Regions from separate parts of the Streptomyces yerevanensis genome, predicted to be linked through region 1. Evidence: riboswitches for the same ligand, from Rfam matches in the RefSeq annotation. Region 1 holds a riboswitch; the other holds the start of a gene.

Region 1 (7,414 bases):
GCCGCGACCGCGCACTGGAGGCGATCCTGACCAGTGCCGACTACGACGCCAACCTGGCCGAGCGCTGGGGATGGGTCACCCGCACCCTGCCCGACGCGGAACTCGACGCCTTCGTCGACGCGACGGTCGCCCGCCTCGCCTCCTTCGACCGGCAGGCACTGGCGACCGCGAAGTCCATGGTCAACCGGGCGACACTGCCGCCGGACGCCGACCTGGTCGCCGCCTTCGGCGAGTTCGCGGACACACTGACGCAGCCGGGATTCGCCGCGCGTGCGGTCGGGCTCGGCGCACTGGCCGCTGAAAAGGGCCTCGACGTCGAGTACCAGCTGGGCGAGTACATCGGCCTGGTCAACCAGAACCTCTGATCACCTCCCGCCGCGGCACGACCGACCACAGCGCCCGACAGAGGCTCGACAGCAGGATCCGCGGGCGACCCGGTCGGCCTGCCGGCCCAAGACAGACCTTTCTGACCACTACCTCCCCGAGTACCACTTTCTCTCCGAAGGGACTTGATCCACATGTCCGAGCAGACCCTGCCCACCACCGCCCGCGCCTGGCACCTGGACACCCGCCCGGAGGGCCGGCCGACGGCGTCCGACTTCTCGCTGCGCGAGGTGGACCTCAGCACGCCCGGCCCGGGTCAGCTCCTGGTCACCAACGAGTACCTCTCGGTCGACCCCTACATGCGTGGCCGGATGAGCGACAAGAAGTCCTACATCGAGCCGTACGACGTGAACGCACCGATGGACGGTCCGGCGGTCGGCCGCGTCCTGGTGTCCAACGCCGAGGGTTTCGCGCCCGGCGATTACGTGGTGCACGTTCTCGGCTGGCGCGACCACGCGGTCCTCGACGCGGCGACCGCCCAGAAGGTGGACCCGAATCTTGCGCCTCTCACCGCTTACCTGGGCGTGCTCGGCGTCACCGGCCTCACCGCCTACATCGGGCTGGAGCGGTTCGCGAAGATCAAGGAAGGCGACACAGTGTTCGTCTCCGGTGCGGCGGGCGCGGTCGGCAGCCAGGTCGGTCAGATCGCCAAGCTGAAGGGCGCCGGACGCGTGATAGGAAGCGCGGGCTCGGACGAGAAGGTCAAGCTGCTGGTCGAGGAGTACGGCTACGACGCGGCGTTCAACTACAAGAACGGCCCGGTCGCCGAGCAGCTGGCCAAGGCGGCGCCCGAGGGCATCGACGTCTTCTTCGACAACGTCGGGGGCGAGCATCTGGAGGCGGCGATCGGCGCGCTCAAACTGCACGCCCGCGTCGTCCTGTGCGGGATGGTCTCCCAGTACAACGGCGAGAAGGTCGTGGGGCCGCGCAACCTGTGGAACCTGTTGGTGACGCGTTCGGACATCCTGTCGTTCATGTTCAGCGAGGAACTGGACCTCCAGCCCGACTTCGTCCACGAGGTCGGCGGCTGGCTCGCCGAGGGCAAGCTCCGCTACCGCGAAACGGTGCGGGAGGGCCTCGACAACACCCTGGACGCCTTCTTCGCGATGATGCGCGGCGAGAACATCGGAAAGATGATCGTCAAGCTCTGAACCTGCCACCAGCAAGCCGAGCGAGGGGCCCGCCGCGCGGCGGGCCCTCCGCACTGAAGGAGGCCGGCCAACATCCAGCCCCTGAGCGAGTTTCGGGTTCAAAAACACCTACTCAGCTTCGACGCATTCGGGCGGTCAATCGCTCTGTCGGTCGGTAAAGTCGTGCTTGGCCGCAACTGGCGCGGGTGGAGTACCACCGGGGAGCGGCCGTGTCCCGATTGTGAGCGTCGACCGCCTGGGCGCCTCCGTCAGCGATGTCCCGCTGAGGAGGCCAGGACGTGGAACTGCGCTACGGCATCAACCCCCACCAAGCAGCGGCAAGCGCCGCACCGTTGTCACCTGCCGGGTGGCCGGTTCGACTCCTGCACGGAGAACCGTCCTTCATCAACGTGTTGGACGCCCTCAACGGATGGCAGCTCGTGCACCAGGCCAGCCGGGCATTGGGCAGGCCGGCAGCCGCATCCTTCAAACACGTCTCGCCAGCCGGCGCGGCCGTCTCCGGGCCGGTCGATGACGTCACCGCGGAGCTCTTCGGCATCGCCGGAGACGAGGTGGGGGCTGTCAGCAGTGCCTACTTGCGCGCCCGGGATGCGGACCCGAAGTCTTCCTACGGCGACTTCGCCGCCGTCTCGCACCCGGTCGACGCCGAACTCGCTCAACTGCTGACCGGCATGGTCTGTGACGGCATCATTGCTCCCGGCTACGCGCCAGGCACTGTCGCACAGCTCAGCAGGAAGAAGAACGGCCGCTTCCTGATCATGGAGGCCAACGAAGCATTCGTGCCCCCGCGTCACGAATCACGGGAAGTCTTCGGCCTGCGCCTGACGCAGCAACGTGACGAGGTGCAGCTTTCTTCCGCCCTGCTCGACCGAACCGTCGGGGATGAGCTCCCCGCAACGGCCCTGGAAGACCTGCTGCTGGGGTTGGCCGTCCTGCGCTTCACCCAATCCAACTCCGTGTGCTACCTGCGGGGTGGGATGACGCTGGGCGTCGGAGCCGGCCAGCAGTCCCGCGTCGACTGCACACGTCTGGCCGGAGCCAAGACCGATACCTGGTGGCTGCGGCGCCACCCAGCCGTCCGCGCCCTTGCCTTCCGCCCCGACGTCCGGCGCCAGGACCGGATCAATTGGCAGATCCGCTTCGTCGAGGGCGACCTCACCCTGAACGAGGCCAAGCACCTGGAGCGGGCTCTGACCACACCCGTCGAAGAGCTAACCCCCGAGGAGCGCGCCCAATGGCTGCGACGCCTTGACGGTGTCGCCTTCGCCTCCGACGGCGCTCTGCCGTTCCGCGACAACGTCGACCATGCCCACCGCCACGGCGTCCGCTACATCGCGGAGCCGGGCGGCTCCATCAGGTCCGACGAGATCGAGACCGCCTGCCGCGAGCACCACATCACGCTCGCCCGGACCGGGATGCGACTGTTCCACCACTGATAGCCCAGGCATCCGGGGTCGGACACTGTCGAACAGCCCCGATGCCCACGATCAAACGAGACAAGTCATAGATCGCTTCTCAATCGATCGTGAGCACTCCAGGTCACAGGCCGACCCTGTCCATGATCGACTGAGACAGGACATCGGTTGCGCTGCTTCCTCGAAGGCTGATCGTCGTCACCGAGGGTTGACGACCAGTAGTTTCGTCTCGCTGAAATTCGAGTGACGTGGGGCACTGGTGTCCCGTCTCATACGAATTGGCCCTCGCCTCAGGCAATCCGGTCCGTCGGCGCCACCCATGTCCCGCGAGACCTCGACCCGCGCGGCGGTGACACCCCGGGGGTTCGATCAACAGCACGCGCCACTACCGTGGACCGATGTCACCGATCAAGCAGTTCCAGGTCACCTTCGACTGTGCGGAACCTGAGCGCGTCGCTCGTTTCTGGTGCGAGGTGTTGGGGTACGTCGTACCGCCGCCACCGGAGGGGTTCGCCACTTGGGGCGATTACGATCGCTCGCTGCCGCCCGAGCGTCAGGGTTCAGGGTTTGCCTGCATGGATCCCTCGGGTGTGGGCCCGCGGATGTACTTCCAGCGCGTTCCCGAAGGCAAGGTCGTCAAGAATCGGGTGCATCTTGACGTGCGGGTCGGCACCGGACTCGTGGGCGAAGAGCGCCTCGCCGCACTCGAGGCCGAGTGCGCACGACTGGTCGCGCTCGGCGCGGTACGTGGGCGACTGCTGCTTGCCGATGACTACAACGAGTCGTGCCAACTGATGCAGGACATCGAGGGCAACGAGTTCTGTCTCGACTGAGGGGTCGCGAACGTGCCCTCGTTCCGCCCTCTGGGCGTTCTGCCCCTGGGCCAAGACGAAGGAGCGCCCCCGACCTGTCAGGGCGCCGTGGCGCAGGTCGCCCCGAGTACTGCCCGGCGCGCGGCTACGCCGTCGACTGTTCTGGCGCTGCACCCTGGTCCGGCACCAGCGCCAACTGGCCACGCGGCTGAGATTTTCCGTCCTCGCCCGCAGTGGCCGGCAGCAGTGAGACATCACGAAGGCCGACGTCTCACTTCGTCCGTCCAACCCCAGGCCGGCACCCGACAGCAGGCCACGCTCCCAGAGGCAGGACAGGACGGCTGCTCCGTCACACCGACCCCGCACACTCCTGACTTGCCTTCCGGGAAAGTCAGGAGTAACTTTCCCGATGGGAAAGTCGAATGGGGCTCGTCACGGGGAGGCGATGGCCGTGAGCACACCGATGGATGCCGAACAGGCCTGGAAGGATCTGCAGCGCATCCGGGTGCCGCAGGAGCGGGTGTACGACGAGTTCGAGCGCTCCGTGTCCGGCGGGCGCGGCATGACCTACGGCACGGCCGCGCTCATGTGGGTGTTCCTTGCCGTCGTGGGCATGGACCTGCCCCAGTGGGGCGTCGGACTGCTCGTGGCCGCCTACGTCGGCCTGTTGAGCGTGCTGATCGTGATGAGCAGCCGCAGGAGCCGGATGCAACTGCACCACACTCGTTGCCCCGGGCGTATGTGGGCCGCGTTCGGTGCGGAGGCGGTGCTGGTCAGCGGGACGATCGTGCTGTCGGACCACCTGACCGAGCCACTGGAGCCGATCTACGCCGGCCTCATCCAGGCCACGGCCGCGGTGGCCGTGTACCTGCTCTCCCTCGGTCCCGCCAACCGCTGGGCGGCCGACTCGGTGCGGAGCGGCGGCGAACCGGCGGCCGACGAGGAGGCGGGCCGATGAGTACCCCCGCCGGCTTCGACGAGCTGATCCATCCCTCCACCCGGCTGTCGGTGGTCGCGCTGCTCGCCACCACCGAATGGGCGGACTTCGCGTTCATCCGCGACAGCCTCTCGCTCAGCGACTCCGCGCTCTCCAAGCAGCTGCACACCCTGGAAGAGGCCGGATACCTGGAGATCCACAAGGAGGGCGGCGGCCGCAAGCGGCGTACGAAGGTACGGCTGACGGACCGCGGCCGCACCGCCTTCGAGGGGCACGTGGCGGCGCTCCGGGCGATCGTCGAGGGCGCCGGGCCCACGGCGGCGCCCGGCCCGCCGGCGGACGACGCTCCCACGAAGGCCGCGACCGGGGCGGCACAACCGCAGCACCCCGCGGAGACAGGACGATGACGACGCTCACGCCCGCCCAACCCATCATCCAGGTACGCGAGTTGACCATGGCGTACGGCGACGTCGACGTCCTCCGCGGCATCGATCTGGACATCCACCGCGGCGAGGTCTTCGCACTGCTCGGGCCCAACGGCGCCGGGAAGACCACCACCGTCGAGATCCTGGAGGGCTTCCGGCAGCGCTCCGCCGGGGAGGTCCGGGTCCTCGGTGCGGATCCGGAGCGGGGCGACGACGCCTGGCGCGGCCGGATCGGACTGGTCCTGCAGTCCTGGCGCGACCACCGCCGCTGGCGGGTCGCCGAGCTGCTGGCGCACTTCGCGACGTACTACCCCGACCCGCGCGACCCCACCGAACTGCTGGCCCTGGTCGGCCTCACCGACCAGGCCGGTCGGCAGGTGGACCGGCTGTCCGGCGGCCAGCGCCGGCGGCTGGATGTCGCGCTCGGCATCGTCGGCCGCCCCGAGCTCCTCTTCCTGGACGAGCCGACCACCGGCTTCGATCCGGAGGCGCGGCACGAGTTCCACGTCCTGGTCGAACGGCTGGCCCGCGACGAGGGCGTCACCGTCCTGCTCACCACACATGACCTGGTGGAGGCCGAGCGGCTCGCCGACCGGATCGCCATGCTGGTCGGCGGACGGATCCGGGTCTGTGGCACCCCGGCGGAACTGGCCCGGCGGGCCGCCGCACAGGCCGAGGTCCGCTGGACGGCCGACGACGGGACGTCCCACCGCGAACGTACCGATGACCCCTCTCGGCTGGTCTGGGAACTCCACCGGGACGCGGACGGCCCGATCGCCGGTCTGGAGGTCCGCCGCCCGACGCTGGAGGACACGTATCTGCACATGGTGCATCGGGAGGACGACGGCAGGGACGCGGTCGTGGACGGGGCCATGGACGGGGAGGCACAGGCCGTATGAGGGAGACACATGTGGCGAACAAGATGGACAGGGCCGACGTGGCGGACGTGAGTGACGCACCGGGCGGGACGAAGCAACCGCGCCGCCCCACCCGCCGCTACTGGCGTGCCGGCTTCCTTCGCGGCGGCATCGAGCTGCGGCACCTCCTCCGCAATCCCAAGGAGATGTCCGGCCATCTGACCAATGTGGTCGTCGCGCTGCTGATCGCCGCCTACATCAGTGATGATGTGCCCGGCACCGATACCCCGATGGCCCACCTGGCGCTCGCGGGCTTCGCCGCCTATGGGCTGTTCCAGATCGGGCTGATCACCCTCCCGCAGATGCTCGTGACCGAGCGGGAGGAGGGCGCCCTGCTGCGGCTGCGCGCCACGCCCGGCGGGATACCGGCCTATCTCGTCGCCAAGTGTCTGCTGGTGGTCGTCACGGCGGTCGGCACCCTGGCCCTGCTCCTGGTAACCACGGCGCTGCTGGCGGACGGGCCACTGCCGCGCGGTCCGGGCGGCTGGCTGACGCTGCTGTGGGTCACCACGCTCGGGCTGCTCGCCGTCGTACCGCTGGGCGCGGCCCTGGGCGCCGTGCTGCCCAACCCGCGCGAGGCGCTGGCGTTGATCATGCTGCCCGTGATGGGGCTGCTGTTCGCCTCCGGAGCGGTGTTCCCGCTCACCGTGATGCCCGGGCCGGTCCAGCAGGTGGCCTCGGTCTTCCCGCTCAAGTGGATGGCGCAGGGCCTGCGCTCGGCGCTGCTGCCGGACGCCGCACGGGCCGCCGAGCCGGCCGGCTCCTGGGAGCTGCCCATGGTCGCTCTGGTGCTGACCGCCTGGGCAGTCCTCGGGTTCCTCCTCGCGATACCCCTCCTGCGCCGCGCCGCCCGCCGTGAGTCGGGCTCCCGCCTGAGCGCGCGCCACCGCAAGGCGGCACAGAGCGGGGCGCTGCCTGCGTAGGCGCTCCGCTGGGTTGCGCAGTTTCAAGCTGCGGGTTCGTTGTGGCTGGTCGCGCCCACGCGGCGGAGCCGCATATCAATACAGCCCCGCGCCCCTATCGGGGCCTGCGGCCCTCAAGCGGGCGCGGTCCGCACCGGACTTCACCAAGCCGCGTAGGCAGACCCGAACAGCGGTAGCCGTGCCGGGGCGGCGTGCCGGCCGGTATCCGGGGTACCCATCGGTGAGCGAAAGGAGGCGGACATGCCCCTCACGTTCCGCAAGAGTTTCCGGATTCTGCCGGGGGTGCGGTTGAACATCAACCGGCGCTCCTGGTCCATCACCACGGGTGGCCGGCACGGGCCGCGGCACACGCGCAGCAGCACCGGGCGCCGGACCACATCGTTCGATCTGCCCGGCCCCTTCGGGTGGCGCAGGACACGGACCGCCACCCGGCGTCGCCGTGGAGCCGGC
Region 2 (7,414 bases), on a different contig from region 1:
CGCGAAGACGGTCACCCTGTCCGTGCAGTCCTGGGTCGGCGCGCAGGCCAACGTGGCCGTCGCGCAGTACCTGTTGGAGCACGAGCTCGGCTATCGCGTCGACACCGTGCAGGTCGACGAGGTCCCGGCGTGGGACGCGCTCAGCCAGGGGCGGATCGACGCGATCCTGGAGGACTGGGGCCATCCCGACGAGGAGCAGCGGTACGTCAAGGACAAGAAGACGATCGCGCCCGGCGGCGACCTCGGGGTCACCGGGCACATCGGCTGGTTCGTCCCGACGTACTTCGCCAAACAGCACTCCGACGTCACGAACTGGAAGAACCTCAACAAGTACGCCGACCAGCTCCGCACCGCGGAGAGCGGGAGCAAGGGGCAGCTGCTGGACGGCTCGCCCTCGTACGTGACGAACGACAAGGCTCTGGTGGCGAACCTGGACCTCGACTACCAGGTGGTGTTCGCCGGCTCGGAGGCGGCACAGATCACGCAGATCAGGCAGTTCGCCAAGGAGAAGAAGCCCTTCCTCACGTACTGGTACACCCCGCAGTGGCTCTTCGAGAAGGTCCCGATGACGGAGGTGAAGCTGCCCGCGTACAAGGAGGGCTGCGACGCCGACCCGAAGAAGGTCGCCTGCGCCTACCCGCACACCCCGCTGCAGAAGTACCTGAACGCGGATTTCGCGCGGGGCGGCGGTGAGGCGGCGGCCTTCCTGAAGAACTTCAAGTGGACGACCGAGGACCAGAACGAGGTCTCCCTGATGATCGCCGACCAGAAACTGACTCCTGAGGAGGCGGCGAAGAAGTGGGTGGCCGGCAACGAGCCGACTTGGAAGGCGTGGCTGCCCAAGTGACCGTCAGCTGGTGTCCGTGACGGTCACCAGGTGTCCGGCTCCGCCGAGAGGTCCTCGTCGGCCAGGCGTTGCGCTGCGGCGCGCGCCTGGCCGGGCCAGTCGTCGTGCAGGGCGCGGGCGATGCCGGCCAGCGCCTCGGCTGCCTGTCGCTGCAGTCCCGGGCCGAACGTCACCCGTGTCGCCCCGAGTTCACCCAGCTCCTTGGGCAGGGGGTCCTCGGGCCGCGCATACACGTTGATCGGGCCCTGGATCCCGGCCCGCAGCAGCGGCAGTACGTCGAGCGGCGCCTCGATCGGATACACGCAGTCGGCGCCCGCCGCCACGTACAACGCGGCCCGCTCGACGGCCCGTTCGGGATCGGCGACCCCGCACGAGAACGTGTCGACGCGGGCGTTGACGAACAGCCGGTCGCCCGCGACGGCCCGTACCTGGGCCAGCCAGTCGGCGTGCCGCGCCGGGTGCTTGAGGACGCCCTCGTGCGAGTCCTCGAGGTTGCAGCCGACGGCGCCCGTCTCAAGAATCCGGTCCACCAACTCCTTGGGCGCGAGCCCGTATCCGTCCTCGACGTCCGCCGACACGGGCACGTCGACGGACCGTACGATCCGCGCGACCGCCGCGAACATCTCGTCCGCCGGGGTCTGCCCGTCCTCGTACCCGAGCGAGGCGGCGACCCCGGCGCTGGGTGTCGCGAGCGCCGGGAAACCGGCGTCCGCGAACACACGTGCGCTGGCCGCGTCCCACGGTCCGGGAAGGATCAGGGGATCGCCCGGTGCGCGGCCCTGATGCAGCGCGCGGAACGTCTCGACCTTGTTCACCATGCGCGGCCCCCCGGCGGGATGCGGCAGCCGACCTCGGGATCGAGGAACTGCGTGCGAGTCGTCACCTGTGCTCGCCCGTCTGGTAGTGCCCGGCGACCATACGGCAGGTCACGCCGAACCGGTTCCACGCGTTGATCACCGTGATCGCGGCGATCAGCTGCGCCAGCTCGGCCTCGTCGAAGTGCTTGGCTGCCGCGTCGTACACGTCGTCCGGCACGAAGCCTTCCGTCAGGACCGTGACCGCCTCGGTCAGCGCGAGTGCCGCGACTTCCTTCGCCGTGTAGAAGTGCTGCGACTCCTCCCACGCGCTGAGCTGGATGATCCGCTCGACACTCTCGCCGGCCGCGAGCGCGTCCTTGGAGTGCATGTCGACGCAGAAGGCGCAGTGGTTGATCTGCGACGCGCGGATCTTCACCAGCTCCAGGAGCACGGGGTCGACGCCCTGCCGGGCCGCCCTGTCGAGGCTGATCATGGCCTTGTAGACGTCGGGCGCGAGCTTGGCCCACGCGAGCCGGGGGGTGTGTTCGGGGACGTACGAGGTGTTGGTGGTCGTGTTGTCGGTCGTCTCGTTCGTCGTCATGACTGTGACCCTACGGTTCGAGTAGCCCAGGAGTATGGTCCATTTCCATGGGGGAATCCTGGGCCACTTTGGGTGTTGATCTGCATCTCGAGCTGGGCGGTTCCCGTCTGCGGCGAGGGCTCACGGACGCCTTGCGGGAGGCGGTGCGGAGCGGGCGGCTCGCACCGGGGACGCGGCTGCCGTCGTCGCGGTCGCTCGCCGCCGACCTCGGTATCGCGCGCAACACCGTCGCCGACGCGTACGCCGATCTCGTCGCCGAGGGCTGGCTCACCGCACGCCAGGGTTCGGGCACGCGGGTCGCGGAACGGGCCGCGGTGGCGCCGGACTCGGCAACGGCGCCCCGGCCTCGCTCGCCCCGCGGACCGACGCACAACCTTGAACCCGGCAACCCCGACCTCGCCTCCTTCCCCCGCGCCGAGTGGCTCAAGTCGGCCCGACGCGCGCTGTCCGCGGCACCTCACGACGCCCTCGGCTACGGCGACCCACGGGGTCGCGTCGAACTCCGCACCGCCCTTGCCGCCTACCTCGCCCGCGCCCGCGGCGTACGTACCGACCCCGACCGCATCGTCATCTGCTCCGGCTTCGTACACGGCTTGCGGCTGCTCGCCGCTGTGCTGCGGCGACGGGGGCTGCGCTCGCTCGCCGTGGAGTCGTACGGGCTTGACGTGCACTGGGGAGTGGCGGAGGCGGCGGGGTTGCGGACAGTGCCGCTTCCGTTCGATGAACTGGGAACGTGTACCGGCGGCTTGGCGGGAACGGGGGCGGGGGCGGTCCTGTTCACCCCCTCGCACCAGTTCCCGATGGGCGTGCCGCTGCGGCCCGACCGGCGGGCCGCCGTCGTGGACTGGGCGCGGCGGACCGGCGGGCTGATCCTGGAGGACGACTACGACGGGGAGTTCCGCTACGACCGTCAGCCGGTGGGCGCGCTCCAGGGCCTCGACCCGGACCGCGTCGTGTACGTGGGCACCGCGAGCAAGTCCCTGGCGCCGGGGCTGCGGCTCGGCTGGCTGGTCCTGCCGCCGTCGCTGACGTCGGAGGTCGTGTCGGCGAAGGGCGGCACGGACTGGTCGTGCGGGGTCCTGGACCAGCTGACCCTGGCGGAGTTCATCACCTCGGGCGCGTACGACCGTCACGTCCGCGCGTCCCGTCTGCGCTATCGCCGCCGCCGCGACCAACTCGTCGCGGCGCTCGCGTCCCACGCCCCCTCGGTGCGGGCCACCGGTATCGCGGCCGGCCTCCACGCCGTCCTCCAACTCCCGCCCGGCACCGAGCAGTCGGTGGTCCGGGCGGCGGCCTGGCAGGGCCTGTTGCTCCACGGCCTGACCCGCTACCGCCACGCGGACGCTGCCGCCGCCGAACCGTACGACGCCCTTGTCGTGGGCTACGGCACACCTCCGGACCACGCCTGGACGGGTGCGCTGGACGCATTGTGCAGAGTGCTCCCTCAGGACCCGATTGCGGCCAGGACCCGATTACGGCGGCCGGGATCGCGATCTATAAACTGACGGCGGATTACTTGACGGCGAACGGTCACGATCGGTTACGAACGAACGGTCACGGGGGAGCGGACATGGCGGACTCACGACAGCAACTGCGCTCGGGCACGGTCGTACTCGGCGGTATGGGACTCCTGGCTGCGGCACTCACCGCCTGCTCCTCGGACCCCGACAAGCGCTGCGTCGACCGCGACAGTTACAACGCGGCCAAGGGCTACAAGGTCGTCTCCGACAAGAACTGCAAGTCGACCGGCAGCGGCAAGAGCCGCAAGAGTCGCAAGGGCTCCTCCGACGACGCTTGGTACCACGGCGGCGAGGAGAGCAACGGCTGGGTCGACGGCGGCTCCTTCAGCGTGGACCGCGACGGCTTCGGCGACGGCGACGGCAGCTCCGGCGGCTGAGCGGCGGCAAAGGGACGAGCCCAAAGCCCAGAGCCCGAACCTCAAAGCCCGAAGCCCAGAGCCCGAAGGCAGCAACCGTCATGGAACGCCGCGTCATCGACCCTCGCCCCGGCTGGCAGCAGACCGTCGAGGAGCAGGGGCTGATCTATCCGCTCACCCGCTACCCCGACGACACCCTGCGCCCGTACTGGGACGAGAGTGCGTACTACGTCTTCTCCCTCCCCGAGGTCGAGGCCCTGGAAGAGGTCGTCGAGGAACTGCACCGCATGTGCCTGGCCGCCGCCGCGCACATCGTCGAGCGGGACCGCTTCGCCGACCTCGGTATCACCGATCCCCGAGTGGCCGAGGCGGTCGCCGAGGCCTGGCACCGGCGGTCCGAACTCCCTTCCCTCTACGGCCGGTTCGACCTCCGCTACGACGGCACCGGCCCCGCGAAGCTCCTGGAGTACAACGCCGATACGCCGACCTCGCTGGTCGAGGCCGCCAGCCCTCAGTGGTTCTGGATGGAGGAACGCTTCCCGGGCGCCGACCAGTGGAACTCCCTCCACGAACGCCTCGTCGACGCCTGGAAGAAACAGTCCGCCCTCCTCCCGCCGGGCAGCCCCCTCTACTTCGCGCACTCCGCCGCCGACGAACTCGGCGAGGACCTGATGACCGTCGCGTATCTGAAGGAGACCGCGGAACAGGCCGGCCTGGAGACCGACTGGATCGCCATGGAGGAGATCGGCTGGGATCGCCTCTCCGGCCGCTTCGTCGACAAGCAACTCCGCTTCATCCGCAGCTGCTTCAAGCTCTACCCCTGGGAGTGGCTGACCACCGACCGCTTCGGCGGGCACGTCCTGGACACCCTCGACAACGGCGGCGGCACGGGTTCCACCATGTGGATCGAACCAGCCTGGAAGATGCTCCTCTCCAACAAGGCACTCCTCGCCATCCTCTGGGAGCTCTATCCGCACCACCCGAACCTCCTCCCCGCCTACCTCGACGGCCCTCGCGAACTCGCCAACACCACCGGTTACGTCGCCAAGCCCCTCCTCGGCCGCGAGGGCGCAGGCGTCACCGTCCACGAACCCCACGAACCCGAAAACACCCCCGTGGTCCGTGAAGAGCCCTGCTGCTATCAGGAGTTGGCACCTCTCCCTTCCTTCGACGGCAGCCGTGTCGTCCTCGGCGCCTGGGTCGTCGAGCACGAGTCGGCCGGCCTTGGCATCCGCGAGTCCTCCGGCCTGATCACGGACGAGTACGCCCGCTTCCTGCCGCATGTGATCCTCTGAGCGCCGGCGCCTCTCCGAGCTCAGGGATCCGGGTGGTCTGTAGCCCCTTCCCGCCGTCGCTCGCATGGTGGACTCAGGGATCTGTGACCGGGGAGGGCCGGTAGGCTGATCGGCGGGCCGTGACTGGCGCGCTGGGATGGGACCGACCATCGGGGAGCGGCCCGTGACGAACAAGTGCCGTGCGCCTGGGCCGAACCGTGAACGCTGAACGCCACGTCCGGAGGTCCCTCATGTCCGACCACTCTGCGCCCCTCTCCACCGAATCCACCGCCTTCCGCAGCGCCCTCGAAGTGATCCGCGCCGTCGAGCCCCGGGTCGCCGACGCCATCGGCCAGGAGGTCGCCGACCAGCGCGAGATGCTCAAGCTGATCGCCTCCGAGAACTACGCCTCCCCGGCCACCCTGCTGGCCATGGGCAACTGGTTCAGCGACAAGTACGCCGAGGGCACCGTCGGCCGCCGCTTCTACGCCGGCTGCCGCAACGTCGACACCGTCGAGGCCCTCGCCGCCGAGCACGCCCGCGAACTCTTCGGCGCCGAGCACGCCTACGCCCAGCCGCACTCGGGCATCGACGCCAACCTCGTCGCCTTCTGGGCCGTCCTCGCCGACCGCGTGGAAGCTCCGGCGCTCGTGAAGGCCGGTGTCCGCAACGTCAACGACCTCTCCGAGGCCGACTGGGCCGAGCTCCGCCAGGCCTTCGGCAACCAGCGCATGCTCGGCATGTCCCTGGACGCCGGCGGCCACCTCACCCACGGCTTCCGCCCGAACATCTCCGGCAAGATGTTCGACCAGCGCTCCTACGGCACCGACCCCGCCACCGGCCTCATCGACTACGAGGCCCTGCGCACCTCCGCCCGTGAGTTCAAGCCCTTGATCATCGTCGCCGGCTACTCCGCGTACCCCCGTCTCGTGAACTTCCGCATCATGCGCGAGATCGCCGACGAGGTCGGTGCGACGCTGATGGTCGACATGGCGCACTTCGCCGGCCTCGTCGCCGGCAAGGTCCTCACCGGCGATTTCGACCCCGTCCCGCACGCCCAGATCGTCACGACCACCACCCACAAGTCGCTGCGCGGCCCGCGTGGCGGCATGGTCCTGTGCGACGACTCCCTCAAGGACCAGGTCGACCGCGGCTGCCCGATGGTGCTCGGCGGCCCCCTTCCGCATGTCATGGCCGCCAAGGCCGTCGCGCTCGCCGAGGCCCGCCGCCCCGAGTTCCGCGACTACGCCCAGGCCGTCGTCGACAACTCCCGCGCCCTCGCCGAAGGCCTGATGCGGCGCGGTGCCACGCTGGTCACCGGCGGCTCCGACAACCACATCAACCTGATCGACGTCGCCACCTCCTACGGCCTCACCGGCCGCCAGGCCGAGTCCGCACTGCTCGACTCGGGCATCGTCACCAACCGCAATTCCATCCCCGCCGACCCCAACGGCGCCTGGTACACCTCCGGCATCCGCATCGGCACCCCCGCCCTCACCACGCGTGGCCTGGGAACCGCCGAGATGGACGAGGTGGCCGGCCTGATCGACCGTGTCCTCACGACCACGGAGCCCGGCACGACCGCGAAGGGCGCCCCCTCCAAGGCCCAGCACGTGCTCGACCCGAAGGTCGCGGACGAGATCTCCCGCCGGGCCACCGATCTCGTGGCCGGCTTCCCGCTGTACCCGGAGATCGACCTGGGCTGAGGCGGACGGGTTCTGCCGCACCGAGTTGCCTCAGCCGAGGCAACTCGGTGCAGTCGGGGCGAGGGCGCGTGCGGCCGGTTGAGCCGTGTGCCGGTCAAACGTCCCGCAGCTCCTGCCGAGGCCCGACATCCCGTCCTCGCCCCCGGCCCAGAGGCACTGCCCCCGGCAACCGCGCCGCGAACGATCGGAGCACCAGCGCCAATACGGCTCCGGCTGCCAGCCCAGGTATCGCCCACCACCAGTCGGTTCCGTCGTCTGCCCCTGTGGCGGCCGTGACCGTAGTCGCAGGGGTCTCGCCGGCGCCCGGCGGCAC

What was found. A riboswitch is a leader RNA that binds a small molecule or an ion and turns the genes downstream of it on or off. The one in region 1 is predicted to bind ZMP and ZTP.
Region 2: another riboswitch for ZMP and ZTP. It lies ahead of OP79_RS32785 (glycine hydroxymethyltransferase); the one in region 1 lies ahead of OP79_RS35875 (phosphoribosylaminoimidazolecarboxamide formyltransferase).

What each region holds. Positions count from the first base shown of each region.
Region 1 is NZ_JNWJ01000046.1:38,600-46,013, reverse strand. It holds gene OP79_RS35885 (enoyl-CoA hydratase/isomerase family protein) at 1-365, shown strand, start outside; gene OP79_RS35880 (NADP-dependent oxidoreductase) at 519-1,535, shown strand; ZMP/ZTP riboswitch at 1,698-1,783, shown strand; gene OP79_RS35875 (phosphoribosylaminoimidazolecarboxamide formyltransferase) at 1,814-2,971, shown strand; gene OP79_RS35870 (VOC family protein) at 3,349-3,783, shown strand; partial or broken gene OP79_RS58645 (hypothetical protein) at 3,830-4,012, shown strand; gene OP79_RS35865 (hypothetical protein) at 4,208-4,720, shown strand; gene OP79_RS35860 (transcriptional regulator) at 4,717-5,106, shown strand; gene OP79_RS35855 (ABC transporter ATP-binding protein) at 5,103-6,023, shown strand; gene OP79_RS35850 (ABC transporter permease) at 6,020-6,964, shown strand; gene OP79_RS35845 (DUF4236 domain-containing protein) at 7,205-7,414, shown strand, end outside.
Region 2 is NZ_JNWJ01000039.1:76,231-83,644, reverse strand. It holds gene OP79_RS32815 (ABC transporter substrate-binding protein) at 1-847, shown strand, start outside; gene OP79_RS32810 (isocitrate lyase/PEP mutase family protein) at 871-1,665, opposite strand; gene OP79_RS32805 (carboxymuconolactone decarboxylase family protein) at 1,727-2,245, opposite strand; gene pdxR (MocR-like pyridoxine biosynthesis transcription factor PdxR) at 2,293-3,750, shown strand; gene OP79_RS32795 (hypothetical protein) at 3,816-4,142, shown strand; gene OP79_RS32790 (glutathionylspermidine synthase family protein) at 4,223-5,416, shown strand; ZMP/ZTP riboswitch at 5,526-5,614, shown strand; gene OP79_RS32785 (glycine hydroxymethyltransferase) at 5,647-7,101, shown strand; gene OP79_RS32780 (hypothetical protein) at 7,196-7,414, opposite strand, start outside.